3 regions of the Vagococcus sp. 211 genome follow, and region 2 is predicted to be linked to each of the others. Evidence: riboswitches for the same ligand, from Rfam matches in the RefSeq annotation. Region 2 holds a riboswitch; each other region holds the start of a gene.
The links. A riboswitch is a leader RNA that binds a small molecule or an ion and turns the genes downstream of it on or off. The one in region 2 is predicted to bind thiamine pyrophosphate.
Positions count from the first base shown of each region.

Region 1: it holds a riboswitch for thiamine pyrophosphate, as region 2 does, so the genes downstream of both, ACVWM0_RS04965 (ABC transporter permease) here and ACVWM0_RS08470 (acetylornithine deacetylase) in region 2, are expected to answer to the same signal.
Region 3: it holds a riboswitch for thiamine pyrophosphate, as region 2 does, so the genes downstream of both, thiT (energy-coupled thiamine transporter ThiT) here and ACVWM0_RS08470 (acetylornithine deacetylase) in region 2, are expected to answer to the same signal.

Region 1 is NZ_CM150475.1:992,109-1,003,160, reverse strand. It holds gene ACVWM0_RS04995 (sensor histidine kinase) at 1-374, opposite strand, end outside; gene fumC (class II fumarate hydratase) at 621-1,979, opposite strand; gene ACVWM0_RS04985 (NAD(P)-dependent malic enzyme) at 1,998-3,176, opposite strand; gene ACVWM0_RS04980 (aspartate ammonia-lyase) at 3,192-4,559, opposite strand; gene ACVWM0_RS04975 (asparaginase) at 4,580-5,545, opposite strand; gene ACVWM0_RS04970 (helix-turn-helix domain-containing protein) at 5,689-8,019, opposite strand; TPP riboswitch at 8,093-8,197, shown strand; gene ACVWM0_RS04965 (ABC transporter permease) at 8,254-9,012, shown strand; gene ACVWM0_RS04960 (ABC transporter substrate-binding protein) at 8,999-10,006, shown strand; gene ACVWM0_RS04955 (ABC transporter ATP-binding protein) at 10,008-10,739, shown strand; gene ACVWM0_RS04950 (TatD family hydrolase) at 10,743-11,052, shown strand, end outside.
Region 2 is NZ_CM150475.1:1,758,518-1,769,569, forward strand. It holds gene ACVWM0_RS08465 (DUF4767 domain-containing protein) at 1-554, opposite strand, end outside; gene ACVWM0_RS08470 (acetylornithine deacetylase) at 646-1,923, opposite strand; TPP riboswitch at 2,016-2,120, opposite strand; gene ACVWM0_RS08475 (HNH endonuclease) at 2,181-3,350, opposite strand; gene guaD (guanine deaminase) at 3,661-4,989, shown strand; gene ACVWM0_RS08485 (uracil-xanthine permease family protein) at 4,992-6,308, shown strand; gene ACVWM0_RS08490 (DUF5105 domain-containing protein) at 6,350-7,048, opposite strand; gene ACVWM0_RS08495 (ABC transporter permease) at 7,152-8,813, opposite strand; gene ACVWM0_RS08500 (ABC transporter ATP-binding protein) at 8,817-9,896, opposite strand; gene ACVWM0_RS08505 (ABC transporter substrate-binding protein) at 9,908-10,954, opposite strand; gene ACVWM0_RS08510 (response regulator transcription factor) at 11,050-11,052, opposite strand, start outside.
Region 3 is NZ_CM150475.1:160,296-171,347, forward strand. It holds gene ACVWM0_RS00875 (YibE/F family protein) at 1-706, opposite strand, end outside; gene ACVWM0_RS00880 (YibE/F family protein) at 696-1,796, opposite strand; gene ACVWM0_RS00885 (DUF5052 family protein) at 1,946-2,560, shown strand; TPP riboswitch at 2,641-2,742, shown strand; gene thiT (energy-coupled thiamine transporter ThiT) at 2,799-3,356, shown strand; gene ACVWM0_RS00895 (hypothetical protein) at 3,432-3,617, opposite strand; gene ACVWM0_RS00900 (ECF transporter S component) at 3,676-4,308, opposite strand; gene ACVWM0_RS00905 (phosphopantothenoylcysteine decarboxylase) at 4,310-4,861, opposite strand; gene coaB (phosphopantothenate--cysteine ligase) at 4,879-5,631, opposite strand; gene ACVWM0_RS00915 (NAD-dependent epimerase/dehydratase family protein) at 5,651-6,280, opposite strand; gene ACVWM0_RS00920 (TIGR00282 family metallophosphoesterase) at 6,458-7,258, shown strand; gene ACVWM0_RS00925 (YlbF family regulator) at 7,277-7,654, shown strand; gene mutS (DNA mismatch repair protein MutS) at 7,666-10,257, shown strand; gene mutL (DNA mismatch repair endonuclease MutL) at 10,279-11,052, shown strand, end outside.

The DNA.
Region 1 (11,052 bases), 770 kb from region 2:
ATCTTCATCTGATGCACCCATTGCTGCATAAATTGCTGCTGTTCTTCCAGTCGATGGGTGACTTTTTTTGTATCTTGATCATACTGTTGACCCATTCTATCCATGCTCCGGTAAACAAGATGAGACATCATCGAAGGGTCTCCTTTGATCGAATGATAATTCTCCTTATCTGATAAAATAAAGGCATATAGCCGTTTTTGACGACTATATTGCGACGCCAAAAATAACATGATTAATAAAGTACTCATCATAAAGCCATAGAAATAAAGCCTCAAATCACGGTAACCATCCAACCAAATAACCAATAGTAACAGAGCATAGCCACTATAAAAAGTGATAATATACCTAGTATGCTCTTTCAAAAACACCTTCATTTTATCCTGTCCTCTTTCATCATTAATTGATAACCGACTCCTCGTACTCTGACGATTTGTTAGGTCATCCTACATTGGTTTGGTAATGTCCATCAAAATCAAAGGAATCGGAAACTCAGTAACAACCCATATCCCTATTATGTCAATGACTTTCTAATAATAGACACCTAACACTGTTCCTTATTACAAGTCTATGATACCTGTTAAAAAAAGAAAGTCAAAAAGAGTTTAGTTAACTAAACTCTTTTAAACCATCTCTTCAGGAACCACCCATTCGTTGTATTCCATTTCTGTTGCTAATCCTAGTTGTAAGACTGCTTCTTTTAATTCTAACTCATGAGCATGTGCGTATTTTGCAGCCTTCGCACTTTGTTCATAACCAATATGGGGGCTTAAAGCAGTGACTAACATCAAAGACTGAGTCATCTTACGTTCCATTTCTGGCATATTTGGAACAATTCCTTCCAAACAGTGAATTCTAAAGGAAATCATGCCTTCTGTCATTAATTGTACAGACTCTAAAAAATTATTAATAATCACAGGTTTATACACATTTAATTCAAAGTTCCCTTGGCTACTAGCTACTTGAATGGTTGTATCATTTCCCATCACTTGACACACAACCATTGTTAACGCTTCTGCCTGAGTAGGGTTCACTTTCCCTGGCATAATGGAACTTCCTGGCTCATTTTCTGGAATGTTGATTTCCCCTAATCCAGCACGAGGCCCACTCGCTAACCACCGTATATCATTGGCTATTTTCATGACATCTCCTGCTAAAGAACGAATAATACCATGAACCATCCCAAGCTCTGAATGACTGGTTAAACCATAAAATTTATTTGGTTCAGATTCAAAAGGACAACCTGTATGTTCCCTTATTTCTTGAGTGATCACTCGATCAAATCCTTTGGGAGCATTTAATCCTGTACCAACAGCCGTACCGCCAATTGTTAAATACGCGATTTCTTTCATGTTTGATACTAAAAAATGTCTGCCTTTTTCAATCATGGTTTTCCAACCACTAATTTCTTGGCCAAAAGTTAAAGGGGTGGCATCTTGTAAATGAGTACGCCCGATTTTTATAACCGTAGCATTGTCTTTTTCTAATTGAGCCAACACACGAATCCACTCATCCAATTCTGGGATTAAGCGGGTTGTCAACTCCTTATAAGCTGCTATGTGCATGGCAGTGGGAAAGGTATCATTAGAGCTCTGAGACATGTTGACATGGTCGTTTGGATGAATGTCTACACCTTTCAGCTGACAAATCCGTGCAATCACTTCATTACAGTTCATGTTAGTCTGCGTACCACTACCTGTTTGATAAACCTTTAGCGGAAATGCCTCATTCCATTCTCCCCTTAATATCTCATCACAAGCCGAAACAATGGCCTCCTTTTTCTCTGTGGAGAGGATTCCAAACGTTTCGTTGACAATCGCTGCCCCCCGTTTAATTTCAACTAAGCCATAAATAACACTTAAAGGCATGATATCTTGACCTATCTTAAAATTTTGACGACTTCTCTCTGTTTGAGCGCCCCACATTGCTTCTTTAGGTACTTTTACATCGCCTAAAGAATCTGTTTCTATTCTATCAGTCACTGTCCGTACACACTCCTTTTATTCTCTCTTAGCAACACCCGTTCTAATCCCCGCCTCAGCAACCGCAGTCGCCACACAGTCAACCACACGTCTATCAAAAGCATTAGGTATCACATAATCAGGACGCAGCTCACTTGCTTCAACCAGAGAAGCAATCCCATAAGCCGCTGCCACTTTCATCTCTTCGTTAATTTCTGTTGCCCTAACGTCCAGAGCCCCTCTAAAAATACCAGGAAATGCTAAAACATTATTTATCTGGTTTGGAAAATCAGAACGCCCTGTGCCCATAACAGCAACCCCTGCCTCTATGGCTTCCTCATACATTATTTCAGGGACAGGATTAGCTAAAGCAAAAACAATAGGATCTGGGGTCATGGTTTTGATCATGTCTGTGGTCAACGCCCCAGCTACGGACACACCTACAAACACATCAGCTCCAATAAGTGCCTCACTTAAACCACCTGTTATTTGTTCAGGATTCGTTGTCTCGATAAGGGCCTGTTTGTAAGCTGTCACAGAATTCAAGCGTTCCTTGGATAAAATCCCTTGACTATCACACGCAATAACATTAGTCACACCTAAGGCTTGTAAAAGTTTAATAATGGCTGTCCCAGCTGCTCCTGGACCATTTAATACAACTTTAATTTCAGACATCCTTTTATCGACTAATTTTAAACTATTAATTAAAGCCGCTGCCACAACGATGGCTGTCCCATGTTGGTCATCGTGAAACACAGGAATACCTAGACGTTTTTTTAATGCTGTTTCAATCTCAAAACAACGAGGCGCCGAAATATCTTCTAAATTAATCCCACCAAAACTAGGCCCTAAAGCTGTGATAATATCAATTAATTTATCTGGGTTTGTTTCATCTAAGACTAAAGGAATCGAATCAATGTTTGCAAATTCTTTGAACAAAATAGCCTTACCTTCCATTACTGGCATCGCAGCTAAAGGACCAATATCTCCTAATCCTAACACGGCTGTCCCATCAGAAATCACAGCCACTAAATTCCCCCGAGACGTATACTTATAACTGTCTTCTGGATTTTCTGCAATTTTTTTACATGGTTCTGCCACGCCTGGAGTATAAGCCAAAGCTAATTCGTCATTCGTTGTCACACGTAACTTACTTGTTATCTCTATTTTCCCTTTATGTTCTTCGTGTACTTTTAATGCCTCTTCTACTTTATTCACCTGTCAGACCTCTTTCTAAACTTGGATTTTTTTCAGTAAGTCAATGTTTGCTTCCACATCAATCCCTTGAGCCATAGCCACTTCTCTGATCGTTTTACCAGTTCGTAAACTCTCATCTGCTAAATCAGCAGCACGTGTGTAGCCAATAGTCTCAGACAAAACGGTAGCAAGATAGGTACTGCGTTCCAGATTATCAAAGCAGCGAGCCTCGTTGGCTTCAATTCCTACCACACAGTGATCTGTAAACGTGCTAATACCATTAGTCAAGACTTGAAAGGATTCTATTAATTTGTAAAACACTACGGGTTCAAAAGCATTTAATTCCAATTGTCCCGCTTCAGCAGCTGTACCAATAATGGTATTGTTGCCCATAACAATAAAGGCACACTGACTGACTACCTCAGGGATCACTGGATTAATTTTTCCAGGCATAATGGAAGACCCATTTTGTCTGGCTGGGATGGATATTTCCCCAATCCCTGAATTAGGTCCAGAAGACAGTAGTCTAATGTCATTCGCAATTTTAGATAAACTAATTCCAATAGCCTTCAATGTATCTGATAACACAACATATTGTTCGATATGTTGGGTCCCATCTACTAAATCATCCGCAGTCGTCAGGTGTTCCTTAGTAATCGCATTAAGATAAGGAATCACCGTTTCTGCTAACTCAGGATGCGCTGTAATACCTGTTCCGATAGCTGTCCCACCTAAGTTAACCGCTTCCATTTCTTGTTTCACATGTTCGAGACGTTTCATCCCACGCTTAGTTACAGAATGATACGCGTGGAATTCTTCTCCCAAGCTGATGGGTACCGCATCGCTCAATTGAGTACGTCCCAGTTTCATTACATGTTTAAAGTCTTGTGCTTTTTGTTCCAGCACATCACTCAATCGTTGCAGTTCATTCATTAATAAGGGTATTTTTTTCAACATGGTTAATTTACCCGCTGTTGGGTAAACATCATTCGTCGATTGCCCTTTATTCACGTCATCGTTAGGATGAATGACGGAGAAATCGCCCTTTTGTCCACCTAATAATTCAATGGCACGGTTTGTAATAATCTCATTAATATTCATATTACTACTTGTGCCAGCACCTCCTTGAACGGGATCCACAATCATTTGATCATGAAAACGTCCGGCAATCACATCATCACACGCTTGGATAATCACTTTCGCTTTTGTTTCTGGTAATAACCCCAGCGTGTGGTTTGCCAACGCCACAGATTTTTTTACTTGAGCCAAACTGACAATAAAATCTGTGTCCATTCTTTGATGCGTAATAGGAAAATTAATTTGGGCTCTCATTGAATGAACCCCATAATAACTTTCCATCGGCACCTGCAATTCTCCAATACTATCTCTTTCTATCCTAAACATGACGGTTATCTCCTTTAAATTTATTCTGTCATAAATTGACGAAATTCATCGTGGGATAATTGCGCATTGAGACCAACTAACATATGGATTCGAGCTTTTGGTCCTGTCAGACCACTTACAAACATGACTCCCATTTTTTTCAATGGAATACCGCCACCCTCGTAATCGTATATGTCTTGGGCAATGCCGTTTGAACAGCGTGAGACTAAGGCAATAGGAATCTGTTTGTCTATTATTTTTTGGATGAAAGGCAAGACGCCTGGTGGTAAATTACCAGCACCTAAAGCTTCAATAACCAATCCATCAATATCTGCCTCTAACAGACTTTCAAAAATAAACCCATCCATTCCTGCATAAGCTTTGACTAAAGGAATTCTTCCTTCAACCGTTGAGATGTCATAGGTATAAGCTTCCACAACCTCTTTAACAAACATAATCTGATTTTTCGAAATGATACCAATCGGTCCAAAGGTTGGTGTTCTAAAGGTATCTACGCTGGTTGTGTGGGTTTTAGTCACAAACCGAGCCGCATGAATCTCATCGTTCATCACTACCAGTACCCCTTGGTTCTTTGATTTATCATCTGCGGCTGTAACAATGGCCTTCATGTAATTGTATAAGCCATCTGAGCCTATTTCATTACTTGATCTCATGGCACCCGTTAAGACAACCGCTATTTTTTTATCAAAACTAATGTCTAAGAAATAAGCTGTTTCTTCTAATGTATCTGTCCCATGTGTGATAACCACACCATCGAAAGCCTCTTCTTGCGCTTTGACGATTCTCTCCTTTAATTTCAGCATCTCTGTCACCGTGATATGTGGGGAAGGTAGATTAAAAATTTCTTCTACCTGCACTTTTATATCTTTAGGAAGTAAACTCATGGTCTCAGCTAAGGGATGACTCTGAGATAACCCCACAGAACCTCCCTCTTCTTGCACCATTGATATCGTTCCTCCGGTATGTAATACTAAAACTTTTTTCATACTGCACCTCACTCAAACGTTTCCACATTTTTATTTTAATTCTTTGACAGACTCTTGTCGTGTTCATATCTAACCTTATCAGGGGTTATTTTTTTTCATTTTATCATGATACAAAAGAAAGTAATAATAAGACGGTCTTTTTCTTACTTTCTTAATTTTTCTTCCAATGATTCGACTCTATTCATAATCAAAAGATAACAAGCATTCATTTCTAAGGTAATTTGTTCCTCAATGGTCCCATCATCTACGACGATCTCTTTCATATTAAAATCAGGAACCACTGATTGCAATAAATATTCCTGAACATCTGTATCCATCTCTGTAAATCCGCCCGCTTTTAACCACTGATGATAAATGCCACCATGTTGACTATCTAACAAAAACTCCTTAACTAAATAGCGCCCCTTTGGCAAGTCAACAAACTGAAACACTTCTTCTTTTTGGCTGGTTTTCCATAAATTTTCGTAGGCTGTATCTGTTGGGTTTAAAAAATAATAGTTATAATACAACAAATAGTAAGAATTAAATTTTTTGGTCACAAGATACCGTTCCGATTGATAAATAATGTCTTCTCCAATTCGGTCCAACAGAGTTAAGACAAAATATAAAGGGCGTTTCAATGGGCCATGAAGGAATACAGATAAATTGGAATCTTTGCTCTTTTTAGTAACCGTCGCTTCACTTTCAAGGTTCAACCAAAAACCAACACCGTCCACTCTATGTGATAATTCCACCATTGCCTTAAGAACAATCCCAGACCTAAAAAAAGTACCACTAAGAATATGATTGTCACTAGCTAATATGTTCCACTCTGTCACAAATAGCTTAGGTGGATTATCATTGTATGCTCCTTTTGATAATGCCAATAACGCATCCAATTCTTCTAAAAAAAGAACATGGCTCCCTTGTGACCTGTCACTTTTAAGGGCATAATCACGGTAACTAATCGAGAGAATATCTGGTACCCGTTGCGCGATTATTAAAGGAGCGATGACTTCTTTAAACACAGAAAGCTCACGGTGGTTAATATTAAGAGACACATGACCCGTGGTGAAATTCTCATGTAAAAAATCATAGGTCATATCGTATAATTTTCGAAGGACACTGCTAGATACATCATGTTCTGCTACATTAATTTCTATGTACCACCCAAGCCTAAAGCTTGCCTCAAAATGAACGTATCCCTGAATAATCTGACGAATATAACAGAGCTGCTCTTGCCATGCTTCAAGGGTTGTTTGCTCCGTTACCGTTAAGACAATCATCGGCTGCAGTCTCATCTCATTGATAAAGGAGAATAATCGGTAATTGTTAACGTGTTTATCTGTGATGACATAATGCTGATGGTCAACTTCTTCACACAAGCCAAAAAAACGAATGTAATCAAAAGGAATTTTTTCTTGTAGAATACGTATTTGTTGACGGACATCTTCTGATAACCCATTTTCAGCTAGCCCAATGTTTATCACTCTTTGTGGCTTATTGAAAGAACCTGACTGCTCCTGTTCCACCGAAATCGTATGTTTCTTCGAAGTGACTGCTCCCGTTTGTTTGATATTTTGAGACAACATATACTGAGCGATGAATTGAACCGCTTCTTCTTGAGGGATAATATGATAACTTTCCTCTTCTACCAATGGTTCTTGTTTCCCTCTTATTTTAGCACTTTCTTTTTTCCGGTAATCATTAGGAGTGACATGGTATTTTTTCTTAAACACTTCTGTCAGACGCTTAGCACTAGGAAAGCCATTATTTAGTGCGATTGTGATTACTGGTAAACTTGTTTGTCTTAAATCCGCTGTCGCATGTTGTAACCTAACTTGGTCCACAAAACGTGAAAACGTAATACCTGTTTCTTCCTTAAAAAGACGAGACAGATAGGCCTCTGAAACATAATCATTTTTAGCGAAATCAGTTAAGGATAAGCGATTGGCGTAATGTTTTTCAATATGAGCTATCATGGATTGAATCTTAGGATGACCGCTATCTATATCTAGGTTGTAAGCTTTAGTATGATTCACTACCAAAGCTGTTTTATTCATGTATTGTAAAAAACTTAGTAAATAACTCGTGCTAATAAAGGGCTGTACCGCTTCTTTTACCTCGAAAGCATCTAAGATAAAACGAAAAAATTTTTCTTTGAAAATCACTCGTTCTTCTTCTGCCATATAAACAAGTTTTACATCGTTAAAAAAGGGACGCCAATCATCAGCAATGATTTTTTCTATCTCAGAAAAATAAAAACGGACGTGAAGCAAATGATTGTGCTGATTATTATTCTTAATCATTAACGAATCAGAATGATTCATTAAATAAAAATTATCCTCATTAAGATAATCTAGTGTGCCTTCTTTATCTAATTCAAACGAGCCATGGAGAGAATAAATTAGTGAAAAAGAATGACGATTGTTGTTAATTCTCTTGTTATTCTTTATGGTTATCAGCTCTATATCGTACAGATGTTTCTTTGTCATAACTGCTTCCTCCTCACTAAATGTTAAAATAAATTGACCCCCATTTTTTTTAATGTTACACTTCACCTATAAATGAATAGATCAGGGGAGGCTACGTGTTAGCCTGAGAGTAAGTAATAACTTTGACCCTTAGAACCTGTCGGTTAATACCGTCGTAGGGAGACTTTGTGTATACCACAACCATTCGACGAGGGCTCCCCTGGTCTTTTTTTATTGTTAAGGAGTTGACTCTATGTGAAAAAACGTTGGATCTATCCAACCAGTAGTTTAATTATTTTTGTTGGCATATGGGAATTACTTGGCAGACTATTAAAAGTCCCTGCTTACATCTTACCTGTCCCAACACAGATTTTTCAATCATTAATCACCGAATTTAATGTCTTATTAACCCACAGTCTTGTGACACTCACTGAAGCATTGATTGGCTTGATACTTGCGGCCATACTTGCTCTTGTTATCGGGATTGCGATGGATGCGTTTCAACCTGTTAAGTGGACCATCTACCCCCACTTAGTTATTTCTCAAACGATTCCTATTTTAGTGTTAGGACCTATTTTTTCTATTTGGTTTGGTTTCGGTATGACCCCAAAAATTTTAATGGTCGTCCTGATGTGCTTCTTTCCTATTTCAGTTGCTTTTACTGATGGCCTAAAAAATGTGAATCAAAAGAAGATTACCTTACTAAAAACATACGGGGCATCAACAAAACAAATCTATCAACGGGTTAAAATACCTGAAGCCTTCCCTGCCTTTCTATCTGGCTTAAAAATATCTGCTACTTACTGTATTGGTGGTGCTATTGTTGGAGAATGGCTCAGCGCATCAGCGGGGCTTGGGTACTATATGATTCGTGCCAAAAACGGGTATCTACTAGACAACGTGTTTGCGTCAATTATTATGATTATGACATTAAGCTTGCTTCTAAATGCAAGCGTTTCACTTATTCATTATATACTAATTAAGAAAAGGATGATTCCAAATGAAAAAAATTAAATGGTTGGTTATCAGTAGTATGGCTTTATTAACATTGGGGGCTTGTGCCACAAACAATGAAAAGAAAGAAACCACAGACAAAGATTTGAAAGAAGTCACCCTTATTCTTGATTATTTACCTAATACGAACCACACAGGTATCTATGTAGCGAAAGAAAAAGGCTACTATAAAGAAAAAGGCATTGATTTAACGATTATTGAACCAGGACAAGATAGTACCAGCCTGGCTCTTTTAGGAGCTAATAAAGGAGAATTTGCTTTAAGTTACCAAGAAGACTTGACCTACTCTGCAGCGTCTAAAGACCCAATTCCTGTTAAAGCCATTGCCACGGTGTTAGAACACAACACATCAGGCTTCGCGAGTTTAAAAGAAGCTAACATTACGACTCCTAAAGATTTCGAAGGAAAGACGTATGCTGGCTGGCAATCTGCAAGTGAGGAAGCCACATTGAAAGCTGTTATGCTCAATGATAAAGCCGATGTTTCAAAGTTAAAAATGGTTGGTAACCCTGCTGTGGGTGCTTCTGATTTAGGTAAAAACATTGACATTAAATGGTTTTATGAAGGATGGGATTACACTAAAGCTTTGATGGATGGTTATGAATTGAATTTTATGCCATTAACATCCCTTGATAGTCGATTAGATTACTATACACCGATTATCTTAACAACAGATCAATTAATCGACACAGACCCCGAGCTCATCCAAGACTTTGTGGATGCAACAAAAAAAGGCTATGAATTTGCAATAGCTGAACCTGACAAAGGGGCCGATATTTTATTCAAATCAGCACCAGACCATGACCTAGAGTTTTTAAAGAAATCCCAAGAATTCGTGTCTAAACATTATGCAACAACACCAAGTAAATGGGGCGTTATGACAGACGACGTTTGGAATAGCTACACGGAATTTATGTTTGATAATGAATTAATCAGCGAAAAAATTCCTGCTAGCACGCTTTATACTAATCAATTTATTACAAAGGATGAGTAATGTGATTCACTTAGATCAACTGGCACTAACTTACGAAGATCGTCTCATTTTTCATGAACTGACAACAACAATTAAAGAAAAAGAATTTGTTTCCATACTGGGCCCAAGCGGTTGTGGTAAATCTAGCTTACTCAACATTTTATCCGGAACCCTCACCCCAAGTGGTGGCCGCTTTTCGGTGGATGGAGAGATAGTGACAGGATTAAACAATCACTTTTCCTATATGCCTCAAGAAGATTTGCTTTTTGATTGGAAAACCGTTTATGAGAATATCACCCTTTATCAAACGTTGCATCACCTTCCCATTGATACCAAAGTAATCGATGAGTATCTCGCTATTTTCGGCTTAACTGAGGTGAAATACGCTCTTCCTACTACTCTGTCAGGCGGGATGAGACAACGTGTTGCTTTTTTAAGAACGGTTTTAGTTGATCGAGACATCTTATTACTAGATGAACCTTTTGGGGCCCTAGATATCTTTACAAGACAACAACTACAAGATTGGTTAAAAACTATTAGCCATCAGTTAAATAAGACCATTATTTTAGTCACTCACGATATTGATGAAGCCTTATATCTTTCTGATAGAATCTTGATTATGGGCCATCAACCAAGTACTTTTGTCTCAGAATTATCCTTTGATGGGACGCAACAGACAAGAGAGTGGCTTGCGGATCAGGGTCCTTTAAGGTATTCTATCTACCAACATTTGGCCAAAGTTGAGGAGGACTGACCAATGACTTTACCCTTAATTGATGCTCATTGTCATCTATCCAAGAATAAAGAACTTTTAACCTTGTTACTGAATCATCATATTCCTGCCATGATTAATTGCCAGACACCAAAAGAGTGGGAAGAAAATCAAGCTCTCATCAAAAATGTCCCTTTCCTAAGGCTAAGCTTTGGGATTCATCCTTGGGATACAGACAAATTATCCTTTGAAGAGTGTCTAAATACCTTAGATGAGGCCTCATTCATCGGAGAAATTGGTTTAGATAATTTATGGACCAAGGTTCCTTTAGAAACACAAATGGTGACGTTTAAAA
Region 2 (11,052 bases):
ATCACAGATTGAGTCTCTGTGTATTCCTGGTAGGATTGGCCCATGCTTTCACCCCAATCATTCATAAAACTATGTAATGCTTGCTTCTTATTCCCATCCCATTTTCCTTCACTCGCCTTCCCTAATGTTTCTTCTACATCAGGAAACTCTGATGCCTTCTTCTCATCTTCTTCATGTTTGAGTGCAAGCACCGCTTTTTTGTGAGTCAAAGCTGATTTAGATAGATAGTTAGAACCAAATTCATACCCCATAACCTCTTCATACAACGCCAATGCCTCCACGTAATTGCCAGAGTCTTCTTCCGTTTTCGCCAGCATAAATGCTTCCATTTGTTGTTGATAGTCTTTTCCTAAATTACGTTTCGTTTTATACTCTGAAGCTCTCTCAAAATGCTCTCTTGCTCGATTATAATCTTTTTCAATGAGTGCTATTTCTCCAGCATTCATTGCCGATTCATAGGCTTTTGACGCATTACTACACCCTGTTAACATACTCACAAACAACCAAATAACTACGACTTTTTTTAAGTTGATAGTCTCTCTCTCCTTCTTCACTTTTGTCCATAAAAGGTGACTATAGTATAACATCAAAATAACCAAATTTCTCAATCGAGTCAGGAGACTGATTAAAAAATTTGGTTATCCTTTATTCTTTTGTCGTATTGCTCCATTCATAGACAAACAATAACATCGTCTTAGTGAACGAGACTAATTGTTTAATTGATACTTGCTCATTAACAGCATGGGCATGAAAAAAATCACCTGGTCCATAGATGGCTGCGGGAATACCAGCGTGTCCAAACCACCCACCATCCGTCACAGAGGGAGACACATCTACACTGGCTTTTTGATTGTGAATAGTTTCATGTTGCGTTTCTAACAACCGGATGCCTGGATGTTCTTTATCAATTTCTAAAGAAGGAAAAATCTCACCACGATCTTCAATCATTGATTGTCCACCCCATTCAAAAGTAGGTGGGTGGCTTCTTAACCAAGGATCAGCCTGAGCCACTCTTAATAAATGTTCCTCTATTTCTTTAGCTACTTCTTCATGCGTTTCATTGGGATAAAAATGAACCGTGATCCATAATCGGCATTCATCTGCAATAAAAGCAGCATGCCTGCCTCCTTCAATAACAGCAGGATTAATCGTGTTTGTTCCCGCAGGATAGCCAGGATAACTTTTTGTCACAGCCCACAAGTCTTCCAACTCTCTTAAGCCTCGCATAAGGACAGTCATTTTATCAATGGCACTGGCTTCATTCAATCCACCTCCAGCATGAATCATGTTACGACGTGTTGCATCATGAAACGTTCGCGGGTTCTTCACCCTTATCCACCCAGTAATAACCCCACCCTGCCCTTGAATATGCAGATCACTCGTGTCTACGACTAATGCAAAATCTGCGGCATACCCTCGCTCACAACACTGCAATGTTCCTGCCTCTCCAACCTCTTCTCCAATGACAGATTGAAAGGTAATATCACCTTTCAACTCCAGCCCAGCGTCGTTCAATAATTTCAAGGCAAGCAAAGCACCTGCTAGACCGCCTTTCATGTCTGCTGTCCCTCTTCCAATGACCACATCCTCTTTAACAATCGGAATAAAAGGGTTGGTTTCCCACTGCTCGTCCTCCCTGATTTCAGCAACATCCATGTGACCATTAATAATCAAACTTCGGTAGTCATCTGATTGTGTCCCTTTTTTAACGCCTACGACATTAGGATCTCCAGGATAGATATCCCATTTATCCACAGCATACCCCAACTCTTCTAAATAATGACCCACAAATTCTTGGGCATCGCCTGTATTCCTAGCAGGTGGAGCAGGGGTTTCAAATCGTACTAATGTACTCAATAGATCTAATAACTCTGATTGTCTTCCTTCAACTTCGTCTAGTAATCGTTCAATTCCTTTTTCCATTTTCCACAACCCTCTCTCTTTTACATAAATAAAAAACCACTTCTAGCTTGAGAAGTGGTTGGAATGTGTGCGGAAAGATAGAAATAAAAAACAGCACGTCTTCACCTCTTCCTTACGCTAGTATTAACTAGATCAAGTTAAAGGGTTAAGACCTGTGTCTCTCTCAGTTTTTTTACAAAACACCCCTAGTGGTGACTATTTAGTTATACGTATTATGTCATAAGCACTATAAACATTCAAGAAAATAATACAAGGTATTACGCATCAACGATGTCATAGAGTTCATACATCTCTTCAATCGTTTGAGGGATACCAGAATTTTTCAAGTAATTTTTTCGACGATTGTATAATTTGTCAATTAATTCCTTTTTATCTTTACTTTTACCATAATGTAGCGTTCTATGGCATGTCGGGCACAAAATAACTAAATTACCTGGAACATCTAAACTGTATTCAAAAGATTCCTGATGATACATCGGTATTAAGTGATGCGTTTCCACGTAATTTTTATTTGTTTTAACCGCAACAAAAGACTTATGTTTTCGATCAATTTCACAGTTAAAAGCAGACATTTCCAACGCAATTTCAGCTATCTCTGGATCTCTGACAAAATGGGTTTTCCCAGCTATTTCTGTTTCTTCAATAATAATGCTTGGTTGCGGTGTGAAACTTAACACTCTTTCCCTACCATCTGTTAGGAATTTTTCCATAACAATATTCAAGCTACGTTGATCTAAGGCATCCTCTGCCTCCAGATAACCAGGTAATGTATTAACATTTTCCTGTTTATATTTCGAATCATCAAATAACGCCATTTCTAAAAACATTCTATACGCCAAGGGGCTAAACTTAGAGAAGACTGGATGGTCTTCTTTTATCCGACCCATATATAATTGTTTAGATAAGATAGAATCAAATGCAGTTGGGTCTTGACCAAACCATTCTAAATAATCATCCAGGTGTTCTTCTGAAAAAATGTATTGATAATCTTTTGGGTAATACACAGCCAATAATTTACTTCTAAATAAAGGATGTAAAGCTGACTGTTCAATCCCTTCATAATTTTCATTTTTACCATCCTCTAATAGTGTTAGGATGTCCTGACGTAATAATTCAAAGTTACCACCTTCGTATCGCTCAGTTGAACGCATGTCATCTTCTGCTTTACTAAAAAAGATACCATACTTTCTCGTGGGACTGCCAAGCATGATTCCCAAGTCCTTTAAATCGATTTCAAATCGATAACAAAAATTCGCTTTTTTACCTTGTCCTATAGCGTATTCTTCAAGCGTCATTTCTTTTATTTTTTCTACAGAAAAATCAGTCACAAAGGACTGTCTTTTTCTTTCTAGTGATTCAAAATATTTTTTTGTATATCGTTTATTGAACGATTCTACTAAACCTGTTAAGTCATCTAATGTTGACATAATGCCATCTCCTCTTTATCGCTTCATCTATTCACTCTTATTGCACTGTCTTCACGTTCCAAAAGACAGTCATTCTCTTTTTAGAGGGAAGAAAAATTCCTGACTATCCTGTTAAGTCTACTACAACTATCTCATACTTATCACAATATACCAAATACTATCCGTTTCCTTCTCTCAGATTCCATGACAAACATTAAATAAAACACGAACATTATCATTAAAATATGATGTCATTTCAATAAAAACAAGATGTTTTTTTATTTTTCTGCTATAATCACTTATATTAACAACAAGAAAGAAGGTAATGTTCGTGTTTAACAAAGTTGTTCAAGGAACCGCTTTTTCTAGTATTACTCCCACTGATGTGGCTATTTTAACGAATTCTTTGTTCTGTTTGAACAAAGAAGGTGCCATCGAAAAGGTGCTTTCTCCTGGAGATGCTCAATACACTAGCATCCTAGAGCAAGCAACCTATTCTGGTACCTTATACGTCGTACCAGATAATCATTACCTTTTACCAGGCTTTATTGATTTACATATCCATGCCCCTCAGTGGCCTCAGGCTGGTCTTGCTCTGGATAAACCCTTATACCAGTGGCTAAACGACTACACTTTCCCACTAGAGGCGAAATACGATGACTTAACCTTCGCCACACGGGTTTACGAGGACTTAGTAGAGACTTTGCTTTCTTTAGGAACTACCACTGGCCTTTATTTCGCCACCACCCATAAAGAGAGTAGCTATCAATTAGCACACATTTGTGCTCAAAAAGGCCAACGTGGACTTGTAGGTAAAGTTGTGATGGATGATACTGATGCCAATCCTGACTTTTACCGTGACACCTCTACCCATGCCGCTCTACAAGACACTGAAGACTTTATTAAACGAGTACAGGCATTAAATATGGAGACCAAACAAGGGGTGTATCCCGTTGTGACGCCTCGCTTCATTCCCAGTTGTACAGATGATGCTTTGTACGGATTAGGTCAATTAGCAACTAAATACGATGTCCACGTACAGTCTCATTGTAGTGAAAGCACGTGGGAACATGACTATGTGCTAGATAGATTTGGTAAAACAGACACAGAAATGTTACAAGAATTCGGATTATTGGGAGACAAATCTGTCATGGCTCATTGCGGTCATTTAACAGATGCTGACGCAAAAATCTTTGCGGAAACAGGAACAGCCGTCGCCCATTGTCCTATTTCTAATGTTTATTTTGGGAACCAAATCACACGAGTGAAACAACTCATCAACGAGTTTAAAGTAGATGTCGGACTAGGCTCTGATATATCTGGCGGCTTTTCACCTAGTTTGTATGACAACATCAAGCAAACAGTGATGGTCTCTCGTATCCTATCAGATCAAAAAGAAGCCCCACACTCTCTTACCTTAAATGAAGCATTTTATCTGGCGACAGCAGGTGGGGGAGAAGCATTAGATCTTCCTATTGGACGTTTAGCTGAAGGCTATGCTTTTGATGCTCAAGTAATAAGCACAGGACACTCTTTTATCCAAGAAGAAACACCCTTAGAAGCTATTTTTCAAAAATTACTGTATTTAGTACAACCTGAACATATTAAAGAAGTCTGGGTTCAAGGAAACCTAGTTCATAGTAAAAAAGGAGACAATTAGTCATGACTCAGTCACAAGAATCACATTTAACCATTGGGGTGGATGAGCCTATCTCTACCCCACAATCGCTTTTCCTAGGAATTCAACACGTCCTTGCCATGGATGTCTATGTCGTTCCTTTCATTATTGCTTCAGCATTAAGTTTAAGCCCAGCAAGTAGCTCTAGTTTGATTCAAGCAACCTTTTTAGCCGCTGGTATCGGGACGCTCATTCAAACCTTCTTGTTTATGAAAATCCCCATCGCCCAAGGGCCTTCCTTCATACCAATTGGCGCAATCGTCGGGGTTTATTTTGCCAATCAAACAGGAGATATGGGTTGGGGAACGGTACTTGGTGCTAGTCTGGTGGGAGCGGTGCTTGTGACACTTTTAGGGCTCACAGGTATGTTCCACAAACTCGTTGATTCCTTCATTCCACCAATTGTTGGGGGAACGATTATCTATGTTGTAGGTCTGTCTTTAATTCCCGTTGCTTTAACGGATAATATTTTTAACGCCCCTGGGGACATTAATCAAAACTTACTGATTGCGATTATCACGTCAGCGACGTTAATTACCTTAACTATGTTGGGAACCAAACTAGGCGATAAAGGACGTATTTTCCGTGTGTCTTCCGTTATTATTGCGTTAATTGTCGGGTCTGTGGTCTCTCAATTATTAGGTGTGCTAGACTTAAGCGCTGTGAGTGATGCGCCTTTATTTTCATTGCCACAACTCGCTTTGTTCCATACACCCCTTCACTTTGATTTGTCTGCTATCTTAACGATGATTATTATTTACGTTGTCTTACTCGCAGAAACCACGGGAACTTGGTTTGCTATTAGTAAAGTCACAGATTCTGAATTAACACCTGAAACGATTAATCGTGGGGTGATTGGTGAAGGGATTAGCTGTATGCTATCAGCTTTACTTGGTTCTACCCCTGTTACAGGTTATTCAACAAATGCAGGCATCATCTCGATTACTGGCGTGGCTAGTAAAAAAGTCTTCGGTGCTGCAGGTATTTGGTTCATTGTTTTTGGTTTTTCCGGCAAATTAGCGATGCTGATTTCTTCCATTCCTTCAGCTGTCATCGGCGGAGTCTTTGTGGTTGTTTGTGGGATCATTGCAACCAGTGGAATGCAAGTAATTAAAGAGGTGCCCATTCATGAGAAACAAATGTACATTATCTCTATCCCTATGATTGTTGCTTTAGGATTAATTTTGATTCCAAAGGATTTCATTCAAACCTTACCCGATTTTGTACAATACTTATTTAGTTCGCCAATTGCGACAGCTTCCATCGTTGCCATTGTTCTAAATAAAGTCTTGCCTGATTAAAAAAAGTCGTAACCAATCAATGATTGGTTACGACTCTTTTTTTAATAAACCGAAAGATAAACAGAAACAAGTTGTAAAATCGTCGCTTCCCTATCCTTTATTTCCCAACCATGTTTGATATCTTTATGTTTCACTAAAGTAACATCTACGTTTTTACTTTCTTTTGAAGGCTCAATATTAGTCATTAATTGAGGTAATACCGTATCTAACATTTGGGTCATAATCTCTGGGTCTTGCATCACTTCAATAGCTTCTGTTGCTTGTTCTTCTTCTAATTCAGCTAAATCCTCCAAGGTATCAATAGCAAAACCTTTGTCTTTTAGGATGGATACAAGAGCTTCTGTACTTGCCTCTGTTGCTTTTGTCGTTACCCCTTCTAGGTCCAATCCCTTAATAGCAATAGTTGTAACTGTCTCTTCCCCTACTTCTTTCGTCTCCGTCACTTCAAAACTCGTTTTGTCTTTAATCGCTGTCATCATGTCTTTAGCAACGCTTGTCAAAACGTCGTCACTAATGCCTATCCCACCAAGACTAAATTCTAATCCTGCTTTGATGTCTTCTTCCATATTGTCTATAGCCACACCAAAGTGTTCCTTGTATGTTTCTGTTTCTTTCCCATAAAATTCTGCATCCATAAAGACTGTGGCAGCCTCTTTCCCACTTAGACCTTTCCCTCCACACCCAACCATCAGGGTAACAAGAGCAAGACATGTGATAACAACACTTAATGTTTTCTTCATAACCATCCTCCATTTATTTTTATACTTCATTGTACACTAAATCATCCCAATAAAAAGAAAAAGACAAAACAAGGGGAATTGTTTTGTCTTTCTTCTTAATTATCTATAACGTAATATCATCACTACCTGATACCTTCATAAAAATCAATAGTGACACGACTGTGATAGCCGTTAAAATCGTTGATAATGCTGCTGCGACACCGTAATTTCCACGAATAACTTCTGTATAGATAGCCACCGGCATGGTTCTGGTCTTAACATTATATAACAAGATGGACGTAGATAATTCTGAAATCATCGTAATCCAAGATAAAATAGCTCCTGAAATAATCCCTGACATCATCATTGGTACTGTAATCTTGAAAAAGGTGTTCAACCGACCACTTCCTAAACTTTCTGCCGCTTCCTCAATGCTTGGGGACACTTGTTGCAAACTCGCAACAGAGGAGCGTATGGTGTAAGGTAATCGTCTAACAGAAAGAGAAATGACCATAATCCAAGCCGTTCCTGTAATCGCTAGAAAACCCGTACCGCCAATTCCTGTATTAAATGACGTAATAAACCCAATCCCTAATACCGTCCCTGGCACGATATATGGAATCATACTTAAACTATCAATTAATGAAGTAAACACATTTTTCTTTCGAACCGTTAAGTAAGAAATAAAAATAGCAAAGATTAATACAATCACTAAGGCCATTAAAGGAATGCGAATGGTGTTAATAATCGCTGATCCCATTCGGTCAAAAGCCTGTCTGTAACTGTTCAGTGAATACCCTGGAACAAAGACCATTCCTGATGTCTTCAAGAATGAAGTATAAATCAAATACACTTGAGGTGAAATTGCCAAACCAACAATGCCGTAAACAATAGCGTAGATTCCCGCTGTTTTACCTTTTGTCATTTCTTTTGATTCAATCGGATGCAGTGAATTCATACTAAAACTAAAATGATTCGATAAGGCCTTTTGAATTAAGAAAATAGTCAACGCAATCATAATAGCAATGATGGCTAGAGACGAGGCAAAAGCTGCGTTGCCACCTACCTCACTAATAAATTGAGTATAAATCAATACAGGGAAAGTTCTATATCCTTCACCAATTAGCATAGGTGTACCAAAATCAGAAAAAGCTCTCATAAAAACAAGGAGCGCTGCTGCTAAAAGCGTTGGTGTTAGTAACGGTAAAATCACTTTAAAGAAACGATTAAACCCGCGACTTCCCATACTTTCTGCTGCTTCTAATACTGAATTATCAATGCTTTTAAATGCCCCATTTACGTATAAAAAAACTAATGGGAACAATTGTAAACTGAACACTAACACAATGCCTGAGAAGCCATAAATATCTAGTTGTGGAAAATGCAGCACATTGGTTAAAAATTTGGTGACGACACCATTACGTCCAAGTAACAGTATCCATGAATATGCCCCCACAAAAGGAGCAGACATTGACGCAATAATAATCAATATTTGCAAGACTTTCTTCCCTTTAAATTGGTACATGGTAAATAGGTAAGCTAACAATGTACCTAGAACTAAAGCAAAAAAAGTAGCCGTAATTGATACTTTAAAACTGTTAAATAAGGTTGAAAAATAATAGCTCTTTGAAAAGAACGTTTGAAATTGTTCAAAGGATATTTTGCCATCTTTAATTAAAGACTGACCTAATATCGTCATAATTGGATAGACTAAAAATAACAAATACGTGATAAAAATTAGTAAAGAAGAGCCTGTCCAAATATTAAAGGTCTTTTTTTCCTTCACGGGCTACTTCACCTCCAACAGATTCACTGTACCATCTTCGTTGAACACATTAATCTTATCACGGTTAATGCTTAATCGAATCTCATCACCATGACCCAAATCTTCCATAAAGGTTGATTCTTCACTCATTTGTAAACGATCAGCAAAGGGTAAGTTCACGATGTATTCTGTGGTTTGACCAAGGTATAAACTGTCTACAATCTCAGCTTTAATCTCGCCATCTTCACTTCTAACGAATTCTTCCGGACGAATACTCACACGAACCTTCTGCTCTTCGTGATCATTCAGTACAGGATAAGATAACTCATACCCATTCTCAAACACAAGAACCCCTTGACCATCTTTGTTGACTAGGTTTGCTTCTAACACGTTAGTCCGGCCAATAAAGGTTGCGACAAATTCATTGCTTGGACGGTGGTACAATTCTTTCGGTTTACCAATTTGTTGGATTTCACCTTTATTCATTACCGCAATTTGATCAGATATGGCCATGGCTTCTTCTTGGTCATGGGTAACATATACGGTGGTAATCCCGACTTCATGCTGAATTTCTCGAATGACTTGACGCATATCCACACGTAATTTTGCATCTAAGTTACTCAGTGGTTCATCCATTAATAAAACTTCTGGTGTAATCGCTAAGGCTCTCGCTAAGGCCACACGCTGTTGTTGTCCCCCACTTAAATTAGATGGCTTACGGTCTTGATATTCATCAATTTGCATTAATTTTAAATACTTTTGTGTTTCGGTTTTCATGTGACTGGCAGATACTTTTTTCTGTTTCAAACCAAAAGCCACATTATCTTTTACCGTTAAATGAGGAAAAATGGCATAGTTCTGGAACACCATGCCAATGTTTCTCTTACTTGGTTCCACATTGTTAATTCGTTGGTCACCAAAGTAAAAATCCCCACCTTCAATTGAGTTAAAGCCTGCTATCATTCTTAATAATGTCGTTTTCCCACAACCAGAGGGACCCAAAAGAGTAAAAAGGATCCCGTCCGGTATAGTCACATTCAAATCATCGATAACTGTTGTATCGCCATACATTTTTTTCGCATGTTCTATTCGAATTTCACTCATCGTATTACCCCTTATTTAGATTGTGTTTCCACAAAAATTTCGTTATATTTGTCAACAATTTCTTCTTTATGTTCAATCACATAGCTGTAATCTTCTGTTACTGTCTTGATTTGATCTAATGGTTTCATGTTATCACTTGTTTCAGCACCAATACGTACAGGTCTGTTCGTTGTTTCACGGCCTAATGTATCTTGTACTTCTTTAGAAATAATGAAATCCATGAATTTTTTAGCGTTGTCCATGTTTTTAGCATTTTTGATAATCGCTGCACTGGCTGGTAAGAAAACCGTACCTTCTTTTGGATACACAATTTCAACGTTTGCTCCGTCGTTTAATAATTGAACCGTTGGGTCTTCATAAGATAATCCAACAGCCATTTCCCCATCTGCTACTGTTTTGTATACATTTGATGAGCTTGAGCTGATTTTTCCATCCACTAATGTGAACACATCTTTCACGTATTCCCATCCTTCATCTTCAAAACCCCCCATAACAGCTAACATATTTGTTAATTGTGAAAACGCACTTGATGAGTTAGCTGGGTCTGCTGTTGAAATTTTTCCTTTTAATTCATCATTTAATAAATCAGCATAGCCTTCAATTTTAACCCCTTTTGTCAAATCAGGATTCACAACTAAGACACTACCATCTAATGTGTAAGGTGTTGAATAACCTGTTGTGTTACGGTATTCTTCAACTACTTCGTCGTTTTCTGACGCTACGTATTCTTCAAATAAGTCACCATTTTGTTCATACTGTGTGTATGATCCTCCAAAAATCACATCTGCCACAGGAGACTCTTTTTCACTCTCCATTTTTTTGAATAACTCGCCTGTTCCTGCTTGAATTAGTTCGACTTTTACATCGTATTTTTCTTCAAATGCTGGAATCGTTGCGTTGATTAATCCTTCTGAGTTAGGTGAGTAGATAACTAATGTATCGCTTCCTTTATCTTTCCCATCCTCTGTTGCCTTGTCATCTTTTGTTCCACAAGCTGTTAATGCTGTGATTCCTAATAATGCCACTGCTGCCAAACTCACTTTTTTAAACGTGTTCATTTTAGTACCCCCTATATTTTATACTTGCTATTATACCTAGACAAAAACGCTTTCATAAGGTGGTTTTCTATACAAAAAGGAGAAAATTCTACACTCTA
Region 3 (11,052 bases), 660 kb from region 2:
GTATTGTTAAGGTAATAGCTATTCCACTGGTTAAAATTCCCACCCATTCAGTTACCAGAAGATTTGTATTAAACAATTGATAAAAAGAATAATCCACATCTAAAAACCAAATAAAGACAGCGATTTGACTTCCTAAAGTTGCGAACAATAAGGTGTTGATAGTGGTATTAAGAACGTCAATGCCAATACGCTTACCAGATTGAAACATGGCTTGTTTTGTAATGGTTGGTTTTTGATAGTACAACTCGCCTAAAGCAGAAGCGATAGAGACGGTAATATCGTTAATAGCACCGATGGTAGCCATCGTTAAGACCGCCATGCTAATAGATAGGAAAGAGCGGTTAATTTGTAGGGAATACATATCCATCTCCATTAGTTCTTCTGTCGGAATACCTTGGAGATTAAGCATAGATGACACGGTAAAAATAACTAGAGTCATGCTGATTAAAATAAGCATACTACTAAGAAAGGCAGGTCTTGTCCATGTCGCTCCTTGGTTGATGTAATAGATATTTAACCAACTAATCATTAAGCAAGCAATCAACGTTAATAGGAACGGAGATAATCCCCAATGTATTCCAATCAAGAGCGTGAAGAGAATGAAGGTATTTAAAAAAAGAGAAAGTAAAATATGTCGTCTCTTATCGCCTGAAATCCAACTAATCAGTATGACTAAAACAATGAGTAAGACGGCATTAACTGACATATGGACGCTCCTTTCCTTTGTAAAAATAGGTAGTCATAAAAGTAGTGATAGGAATGGTTAGAACAATACCTATGCTACTTACTAATGCGCGGGCTAATTCTAAAGAAATAGATAAAGAAAAGGTGTAAGTAAGGGACATCTGATTACTCAAAAAAATAATCATTAAGGGAATCGAACCGCTCAAATAAGAAAAAAACATGATATTAATCATGGGTCCCATGACCTCTTGACCGATACGGGTAGCAGATTGTTTAAGCTCTAACGTTGTGACATCTGGTTTATTGGCTACGACTTCTGTCAAAGCAGTGCTGATGGTCATAGCGACATCCATAATAGCTCCAAGAGAGCCCATCAATAGACTTGTGAAGAAAATGATTGGACCAGGTCGTGTAATAAGATCCATGGATTCGTAGTGCAGTCCTTTGTGATCGAGTAATGTGATGACAATAGCGCCAATAAAGAAGGTACTATAGGTCGTAACAAGAGACGCTGTCATAGCAATCCTTGTTTTTACTGACCAACCACTGAATAACATAAGGCTTACTATGATGAACAAAGGTGTCAGTAATAAACTTGCAATAAGCAATAATTGGCTGTTAGCTTCTTTATACCACATTAGTAATCCTATCAGTAGACCCGCGTTGATACCAAAAACAAGAAATAATTTGATTCCGTGATGCTTGGCAACCACTAATATCAATAGCACCGTGAGAAGGATGAAAATAATCAAAGAGCTATCTCGTTTCGTTTCAATGATACTAGATTCAGCTAAATCTGTGTGATTGATATCCATAAATAGAACATCTCTTATGTGATAGCGTTGCGTGCTAATTTGAGATTGATCATAGTGATTGATGAGTGTAATCTGTTGGTCTTTATGCTCTCCTGATAATAAGAGAATAGAAAGACGTTGTGTGGTTAAAACATCTTGATTACCGTGTTGATCCATTGTATCTACCTGACTTATTGTCTCTGTGTCTGTCACTTTTCCAACACTTAAGGAGTAATTGGGGTATTGGAAAGATTGGTATAAGATGATAAGTAAGAAAGTGATGAGGCCAACACCTATAAATGAGTACACAGGTTTCATCGTTAAAAGGCTCCTCTCTAAGATTAAATCAAAGTTTAGCACAGATAAAAGGAAAGAATCAAATGAGGTAACGGTCATTTATTCTTCCGTATATTTAGGGATAAGTGTTACAATAAAAAGGAATAACTAAGAATATGGGAGGTTAAAAAATGTCGAAACATAAAAAAATAATCCGTGTCATACTATTAGGTGGCCTTATTGTAACCTTGAGTGGTTGTACGGATATGTTTAACTGGATGAAGGATTTTAAACAAGACTTTGCAGGATTAGAAATGGTTGTCCAAACGTATGATACTAATTCTCAGCTTATTGATAGTGTCAGTGGAAAATCTGTCAAAATTGAGCGAGACACCAAATTTGATAAGACAGGATCTGATGGTGAAGTTCGGAAGGATTCTAAAGTTATCGCATTGACAGTAGGCGGGAAATCAATGACTCATGTGGGTTCTTCTCTTATTGCCTACGAGCAAGGAATGGATAATATCTTTGAAGATTATGCTAAAAAGGTAGACATTGATAATCAAAATAAAGCGGTTCCTGTGATGAATAGTATGTACAATGAATTTCAAAATAAATTTACAGGAAAAGCGAAAACGATTTTAATTAGAAGTCAAGATGGTAACCCCTTGGCGACATTTAGTGGCGATAGCATTCGTATATCAGATACAGAAGTTCCCTCATCTACTAATTTTTTAGTAGATGGGAAACGATTATTTGTTTATCGGTGTGATTACACTGTTTATGACAATGATTTATTGAAATAAAGGTATTTAATAACAAATAAACGCGTTAATTTGACAGATATACCAATGAATGAGAGAATAATAGATAACTAAATACCGTTACCATCACAAAGGGGAGCTTCAGCTGAGATTGAATTCAGACATTCTAAACCCTAGAACCTGATTTTGTTAGTACATTCGTAGGAATTGTGATGGAGTAATCTCAAGGACATTACTCCCTTTTTGTGTGGTCGGCAAACATTAAAAGGGGGATTTTTTTATGTCACAACAGAAAAATAGAATTTGGTTAGAGGGAGCAATTGTCGCCGCTCTATCTATGGCACTTTCCTTTATACCGCTAAAGTTTGGTCCAGGTTTTTCGATTTCAATAGGTATGTTTCCTTTGATTGTTTATGCTTTTAGAAGGGGAACTAAGCCAGCTCTAATGTCAGGATTGATGTGGGGATTACTGCATTTTGTCATGGGGAAAGCCCATATTTTGACTGTATCACAAGCTTTAATTGAATATTTATTGGCCTACACCTTTATCGGAATGGCAGGTGTGTATTCTAACAAAATAAAAGAGGCAGTTAGGTCTAACAGTCGTTCTGTTTATCTCTATTTGGGCTTGGGGACAGTGGTAGGAATCATTAGCCGATATGTTTGGCATGTTGTTGCAGGTGTTATATTTTGGGGTAAATATGCAATGTGGGGCTTAAGTCCGCTGATGTATTCTCTCGTTATTAATGGAACAAGTGCTATACTAACAGGATTAGCTACATACGCACTGCTTATTTTAACCATGAAAAAAAATAAAAAGTTATTGTTACCATCATAAATAAAATAAAAAGAACCGATAGGGGGACTATCGGTTCTTTTTGTGTCGTTTGTTACTATCTTTTGTTTGTTATATTCAGCGATAAGGTTTCCTGTTTCTGTGACGTTGGACCATTTGGACCACCATTAAAAGGATAAGAATAGGAAAGAATAATTTAATGATGATGGCTAGAATACCACTTACCAATTGAAGAATTAGCCACAGACCAAAAATGAGAGCAATTATTGCTACAACATAGGTCCAATCTCTAGATTGTCTCATGTCACACCTCCTGTATCACTTGATGTCTCAATTATACCAAGTGAGAAGAGAAGATACGTCAACCTCTAGACTGATTTTTATAGTAGACCTTTAGTAGGACAAAAGCCACAGTACTAGTTGCAATCCCTGCCACGATGGCTTCTGGGATACCATTAATAAAGATGACACTTAGAACGGCTTTATATAAGCCACTCCCGACAGTGATTCCTTTAGCACTAGCATAAGCATCTTGGAATAAAAAGAAAATGAGATTCATCACTAGGATAGTATTCACTAAAGACCCTGTGACTCCTGCTGTAAATAAAGCGATTCTTTTCGATTCCTCTTTTTTAGGGTTAACGAGTCCTTTGTATACATAGTAAGGAACGACTCCTGTTAATATACGAGGAATCAAAGCGATAACAATGGCCCATAAGCTCCCTTGCGTTGTCCCTAGAACAGGGATAAAAGGAGAGAAGGCGAAAGACAAGATAGAAGGTGTAATCGTATTAATCAACATACTACTTAAACCAAAAACGAGTCCTAATAGGGCACCGATTTGAGGCCCTAAAATAATAGAACCGATAATCACTGGCACGTGCACCAAGGTTGCTTTGATAAAGCCTAAATTAATGAATCCAAGTGGTGTAAAAGAAAAAAGAATAATAATCGCTATAAAGATAGCGGTTAGGGTTAACTGTTTGGTTTTCATGTTACTTCTCCTTTAATTCTTGAAAATAAGCCACGATTTTTTCGACAATGATAGAAACATCCTCAAGGGCACCTTTGCCGTAATCCCCGCAAGCTAAAAGACTTTCTTTTGGTTCAATGATGTCGTAACCGTAGCGTGTTAGAGTGGCTAAATTATCCACCATGGCAGGGTTTTGATACATGTACGTATTCATAGCTGGTGCAATCCATTTTGGAATATCATGGACAGCCAGTGCTGTTGTAGACAACATGTCGTCTGCAATGCCGTTAGCAATTTTTCCAATAATATTGGCAGAAGCAGGAGCGATTAAAAATAAATCGGCTCTTTTGACCATATCGATGTGATTAATTTCTAAAGGGTTATGTTCTAACATGACATCTGTGTGTACTCTGTTTTTAGATAATACTTGCAAGGTAAGTTCAGGTATAATTTGTGTGCTATTTTTTGTCATAATAATTTCTACATTAATGTTGTGTTTTTTTAGTTGGCTCGTCAGATCGGCTGCTTTATAGGCAGAGATACTGGCCGATACGCCAAGTAAAACCGTTGGCATAATAATGTCACTCCTTACTATTTGATGATAAGTTGCTTGATTCCTTGAGCAATGTCTTTTTTCGTTGTGAAGCGTTGTCTCACACCTGATGTATCTACAAGTAGACCAAGGTGTTCTTCCTTTGTAATGTTTTCTAAGTCATTAGCTAGGATAAAATCGGCTTGATTTTTGATGATACTCTCCCTTGCCACTTGGACCAATTCTTCTTCTTTCACACCCACTAGTAGTTTGAAACCAATAAGAGTGGTATTAGGTTGCCATTTTTTGATGTGTTGAATGACTTTAGGTGCTTTATCTAAGATTAAGACAAGTTGTTCTCCTTTGGAACTGATTTTTTTAGCTGTTTGATCCGTGAATGTGTCCGGGTTATGTAGGATTTGTTGAATAGCAGTTACTAATTCATCCTCTGATAAGTCTGGCTGTTTTTTTAGATTTTTTGCTAATGTGCGAGCTAGCTCGTAATCACTTAAGGCTTGGTTGGCCTGGTAATCACTCACCGCCATACTGTGGATAACATAATCAACGGGCGTGGTTGTTAGTAACTTCTCCATCTGTGTGTATAACTCTTTGACAGAGTGAATGGGGATTAGCTCCACGTTATCTCCTGTTGGTAGTACCGCTTGAGGACCGTGAACGTAGTAGATGTGCACGTCTTCTTTTTTGAACGCATCAGCTATTTCTTTTCCTAGACGCCCTGTGGCTTGATTTGTTAGTACACGAACCTGATCAATTTTTTCAGACGTACCGCCCGCTGTGATGAGTATATTCATGTCGTAAGCTCCTTAATTATTATCGAATGTCAGAAACAAGCAACGAGGTTGGTTGTTCCATATGGTTGAGAATACATGGTACAAGTACCTTTAATGGTGTGGGATATACCTTATTGGCTTGTTTTTTTAAGAGAGGACAGTGAGTGAGTCCTTTAATGCCTACCCCTTGTAAATAAGTTATCGGTTGTCGCTTTGTCACCACAAGCCCCGATCTTATAATGATAGTGGTAGTTGTTAAAGTCATCGCTTCCTGCTCTGCTTGTTTTTTTGCTTTAACATAGCCAGAAGGTCCGCCTTTTGCTGATAGAAAAAGATAATTTTTTTTGTGTTTTTGTGCTTCTTGAGCAATGAGGTGGTTACTATGGACAATCATTTTGTCATAAGTAAGGCCCTTTTTTGGTTGTTCAAAAAGAATCCCAATTAAATTAATGCAACAACGGCAGTTTTTTACATAGTCACGCCATTCTGATTCCCGAAAGATATCCATTGTTACCCATGTTAAGAGAGGGTGTGTCATCCATAGATCATGTCCTTTGGGTTTACCGTGTTTTGAGATGCTAATAACTGGAATGTTTCGCTGGATAGCTTCTTTACAAAGTGCTTGACCAATAAAACCGCTACCACCGAAAATAAGGATAGGTTGTTTCATAGATAACGCCTCCTTTAGGTTGTTTGGATATCTTGTGTATCATTTTAACATAGAACGGTTAAAAATTGGGAAGCAAGATGCTGATAGGAATCGAGGCTAATTGGAGAGGTTTCCTTTTATTTGTCTCAAAATATTGATAGAATGTAGCAAGTAGTTAATTAGAAAAGAGGACAAAATATGCGTGTATTATTTGTAGGAGATGTTGTAGGGTCAATGGGAAGAGATGCCATTACGACCTACTTACCAAAATTAAAGAAAAAGTATCGTCCACAAGTGACAGTAGTGAATGGAGAGAATGCTGCTGCAGGTCGTGGGATTACTGAAAAAATATACAAAAAATTGTTACAGGACGGGGCAGATGTAGTGACCCTAGGGAACCATGCGTGGGACAATCATCAAATCATGGACTTTATAGATGATGCTAAAAAACTGGTACGACCAGCTAATTTCCCAGTGGCAACGACACCGGGACAAGGCATGGTCTTTATTAAGGTGAATCAATTGGAAATCGCTGTGATTAACTTACAGGCGAGAGTCTTTATGACAGCTATAGATGATCCTTTTACGGTGATTGATGAATTAATCGAAGAAGCGCGTGAGAGAACGAATCATATCTTTATTGATTTTCATGGAGAAGTAACCAGTGAAAAACAAGCCATGGGATGGTATGTGGATGGGCGAGTATCCGCGATTGTGGGCACACATACTCATGTGCAAACCAATGATGCTCGTATATTACCAGGAGGAACGGCTTATCTATCAGATGTAGGAATGACGGGTCCTTATGATGGTATTTTAGGGATGCAAAGACCCGCTGTGATTGACAAATTTATAACAGCCTTACCTCACCGCTTTGAAGTGGTGGAAGAGGGACGAGAGTTGTTGTCGTATTGTGTCATTGATATAGACGACACCACAGGTAAAGCTAAAAAAATAGAAGCGCATATGATTAATCCAGATCGACCATTTCGTGATTAAAAAGAAGAGGTGAAAAGAATGGAACGTCCTGATGTGTATACAAAAGCAGTACAAACGTCTCTTAACCAGTTTCTAGAATTATTGAATCAACATCCCGTTATTAAGGATTATCAAGCCATAGAAGCTCAAATCGGGTCTCATGAAGGACTAACAAAAATGGTAGAGGACATTAAACAACTGCAAAAAGATGCGGTTCAATTCGCTCATTACGATAAGCCAATTGCTGAGCAAGAGGCAGTAAAAGCGGCCAATGACTTGCAAAAAGAATTTGATGAACATCCTTTAGTAGTTACGTTTCGTGAGCGACTGATAGAAGCCAATGAATTGGTACAATATATGACAGGTAAGCTAGAAAAAAGTGTTAATGAGGATTTAGATAATAGGTTAGATAGATAAGGAGTGATACTGTGCCTCAAAAAACCAAACACACCCCGATGATGGAGCAATATCTAGGCATTAAGGCACAATACCCTGACGCCTTTTTGTTTTATCGTTTAGGTGATTTTTATGAAATGTTTTATGATGATGCTGAAAAAGCAGCTCAATTATTAGAATTAACATTGACTAGTCGCAATCGGAATGCGGATGACCCAATTCCTATGTGTGGTATTCCCCATCATGCGGCAAGAGGTTACATCGATAATCTCGTTGAGCGAGGGTACAAAGTTGCTATTTGTGAACAAGTGGAAGACCCTAAGACAACCAAAGGCATGGTTAAGCGAGAAGTTGTCCAGTTAGTGACCCCAGGAACCGTCATGGAAGGAAAAGAAGTCGAAGCCAAGACCAATAACTACCTAACAGGATTAGTGATTGAGGATGGGCAATATGGTTTTGCTTACGCTGATTTAAGCACAGGGGAATTGAAAACCAGTGTGTTATTCGATGAAGAAAGTGTTATGAATGAGTGTAGTAGCTTACAAACCAAAGAAATTGTTCTTGGAACACCTATTTCTGACACCTTAGCAGAGCAATTTGAGCAACAGGCTATTTTGATATCAGAGCAGTCTGACATACTCAATCATTCAGAGCTCAATTTCTTAGTAGAAGAGTTAGCAGAACCTTTATTAGTAAAAGGAACACTAACCTTGCTCTCTTATTTATCTGAGACTCAAAAAAGAAGCTTAGGTCACATGCAACAAGCAGAAGTATATGAACCCAAACATTTTTTGAAAATGGATTATTATTCTAAATACAATTTAGAATTGATTCAATCCATCCGTAGCAAAGACAAAAAAGGGACGCTTCTATGGTTATTGGATGAAACCCAAACTGCTATGGGGGGTAGGCTATTAAAACAATGGTTAGACCGTCCTTTAATTCAAATGAAACAAATTGAAGCCAGACAAAACATGATTGAAAGTTTACTAGGCGCTTATTTTGAACGGATGGACATCAAAGAGAATTTGAAAAGAGTGTACGATTTAGAGCGATTAGCCGCTAAAGTAGCATTTGGTAATGTGAATGGTCGCGACTTGCTACAACTAAAAGTATCCTTAGAACAAATACCTGGGATGAGACAGATTTTAATCGGGATAGATGAGGGACAGTGGCAAGATTTATTAGAAAACTTACTACCTATGGAAGAGTTAGTGGCCTTAATAGAATCTGCCATTAATGAAGAAGCCCCATTGAGTATTACAGAAGGTAACGTCATATCAGATGGTTACAACGACCAGTTGGACACGTACAGAGATGCTATGAAAAATGGGAAAAAATGGATTGCGGAACTAGAAAGTAAAGAACGAGAAGCCACAGGAATTAAAACACTTAAAATCAAATTTAACCGAGTATTTGGTTATTTCATCGAAGTGACAAAAAGTAATATAGGCTCTCTTCCAGAAGGTCGCTACGAAAGAAAACAAACGTTAGCAAACGCTGAACGCTATATTACGCCTGAGTTAAAAGAAATTGAAACCTTGATTTTAGAAGCAGAAGAAAAATCACAAGAACTAGAGTATCATTTGTTCTTAAAAATTAGAGAAGAAGTAAAGGCGTCAATTGAGCGATTACAACAATTGGCTAAAGCGATTGCTAGTCTGGATGTCCTGCAAAGTTTAGCGTTTGTGAGTGAAACGTATCATTACGTCCGCCCAACCTTAACACCCAACCGCCACACGTTACTTGTGGAAAATGGTCGGCACCCAGTGGTGGAAAAAGTATTAGGTCATCAAGAATACGTGCCAAATACAGTATCCTTAGAAGAAGAAACCATGATTATGCTTATCACAGGACCCAATATGTCGGGTAAGAGCACGTATATGCGTCAGTTAGCCTTAACGGTTATCATGGCTCAAATTGGTTGTTTTGTTCCGGCAGAGAAGGCCGTCTTGCCTATTTTTGACCAGATATTTACTCGTATCGGGGCCTCAGATGATTTGATTTCAGGTCAAAGTACCTTCATGGTTGAAATGATGGAAGCCAATCAGGCACTCCGTCATGCGACACCGAATAGTTTGATTTTATTTGATGAGATTGGTCGAGGAACCGCAACGTATGATGGTATGGCTTTGGCTCAGTCAATTATTGAGTACATACATGAAGAAGTGAAGGCCAAGACACTATTTTCCACGCATTATCATGAGCTGACACAACTCGATACAGAGCTTAGTGGGTTGAAAAATAATCATGTAGGAGCTGTGGAACAAGACGGGGAAGTGGTCTTTTTACATAAAATGATGGAAGGACCAGCAGATAAGAGTTATGGGGTTCATGTTGCCAAATTAGCTGGACTCCCAAGTTCTTTATTAGAAAGAGCGAGCGTTATTTTAGAAGCGTTAGAAAAAACGAGCCCTACTGCTACTCTGACCACGTTAGAAAAACCAAAAGCGACACCTACTCAACCTGTCAAAACACAAGTTGAAGAAGGTCAATTGTCTTTATTTAGTGGGTTAGAAGCACCAGAACAAGAAGTCATCGATGAATTAAAACAATTGAACTTACTAGATGTTACAGCGTTACAGGCTTTGACAATCTTAGTAGAATTACAAAAAAAATTATAACAAAAGGGGGAACAGGATGACATGGAACGTATTGAAGAGTTATCTCAAACATTAGCGAATCAGATTGCCGCAGGAGAAGTGGTGGAACGCCCTGCCTCAGTTGTGAAGGAACTCGTGGAAAATGCCATTGATGCCAATAGTACCCAAATAGATATTTTTATTGAAGAAGCCGGATTGAAAAAGATACAAGTGGTGGACAATGGTGATGGGATTGTCAATGAGGATGTACTTAACGCTTTTAAGCGCCATGCTACAAGTAAAATTCACACAAGAGATGATCTGTTCCGTATTCGTTCTTTAGGCTTTAGAGGCGAGGCGTTGCCAAGTATTGCGTCTGTATCTGAGCTGATTTTGGAGACGTCAACTGGAGAAGGAACAGGTACTTATTTGGAGTTATCTGGAGGAGAGGTCGTACATCATAGGCCTCATTCATTGCGAAAGGGAACGAGTATCACAGTATCCCACTTGTTCTTTAATACGCCGGCTCGCTTGAAATACGTTAAAACATTGCCTACAGAACTAGCTAAAATTGGGGATATTGTCAATCGACTGGCTATGAGCCACCCGAGTATTGCCTTTCGCTTAGTTCATGACGGGAATGCTATGATGACCACTATGGGTAAAGGGGAATTGAAACAAACCATTGCAGGCATTTATGGCGTCAGTACGGCAAAAAAAATGCTACCGGTCTCAGAAGAAGATTTAGACTTTAAGTTAGAAGGGTATATTTCCTTGCCAGAAGTAACTAGAGCTAGTCGAAATTATGTGTCCATCATCATCAACGGTAGATACATT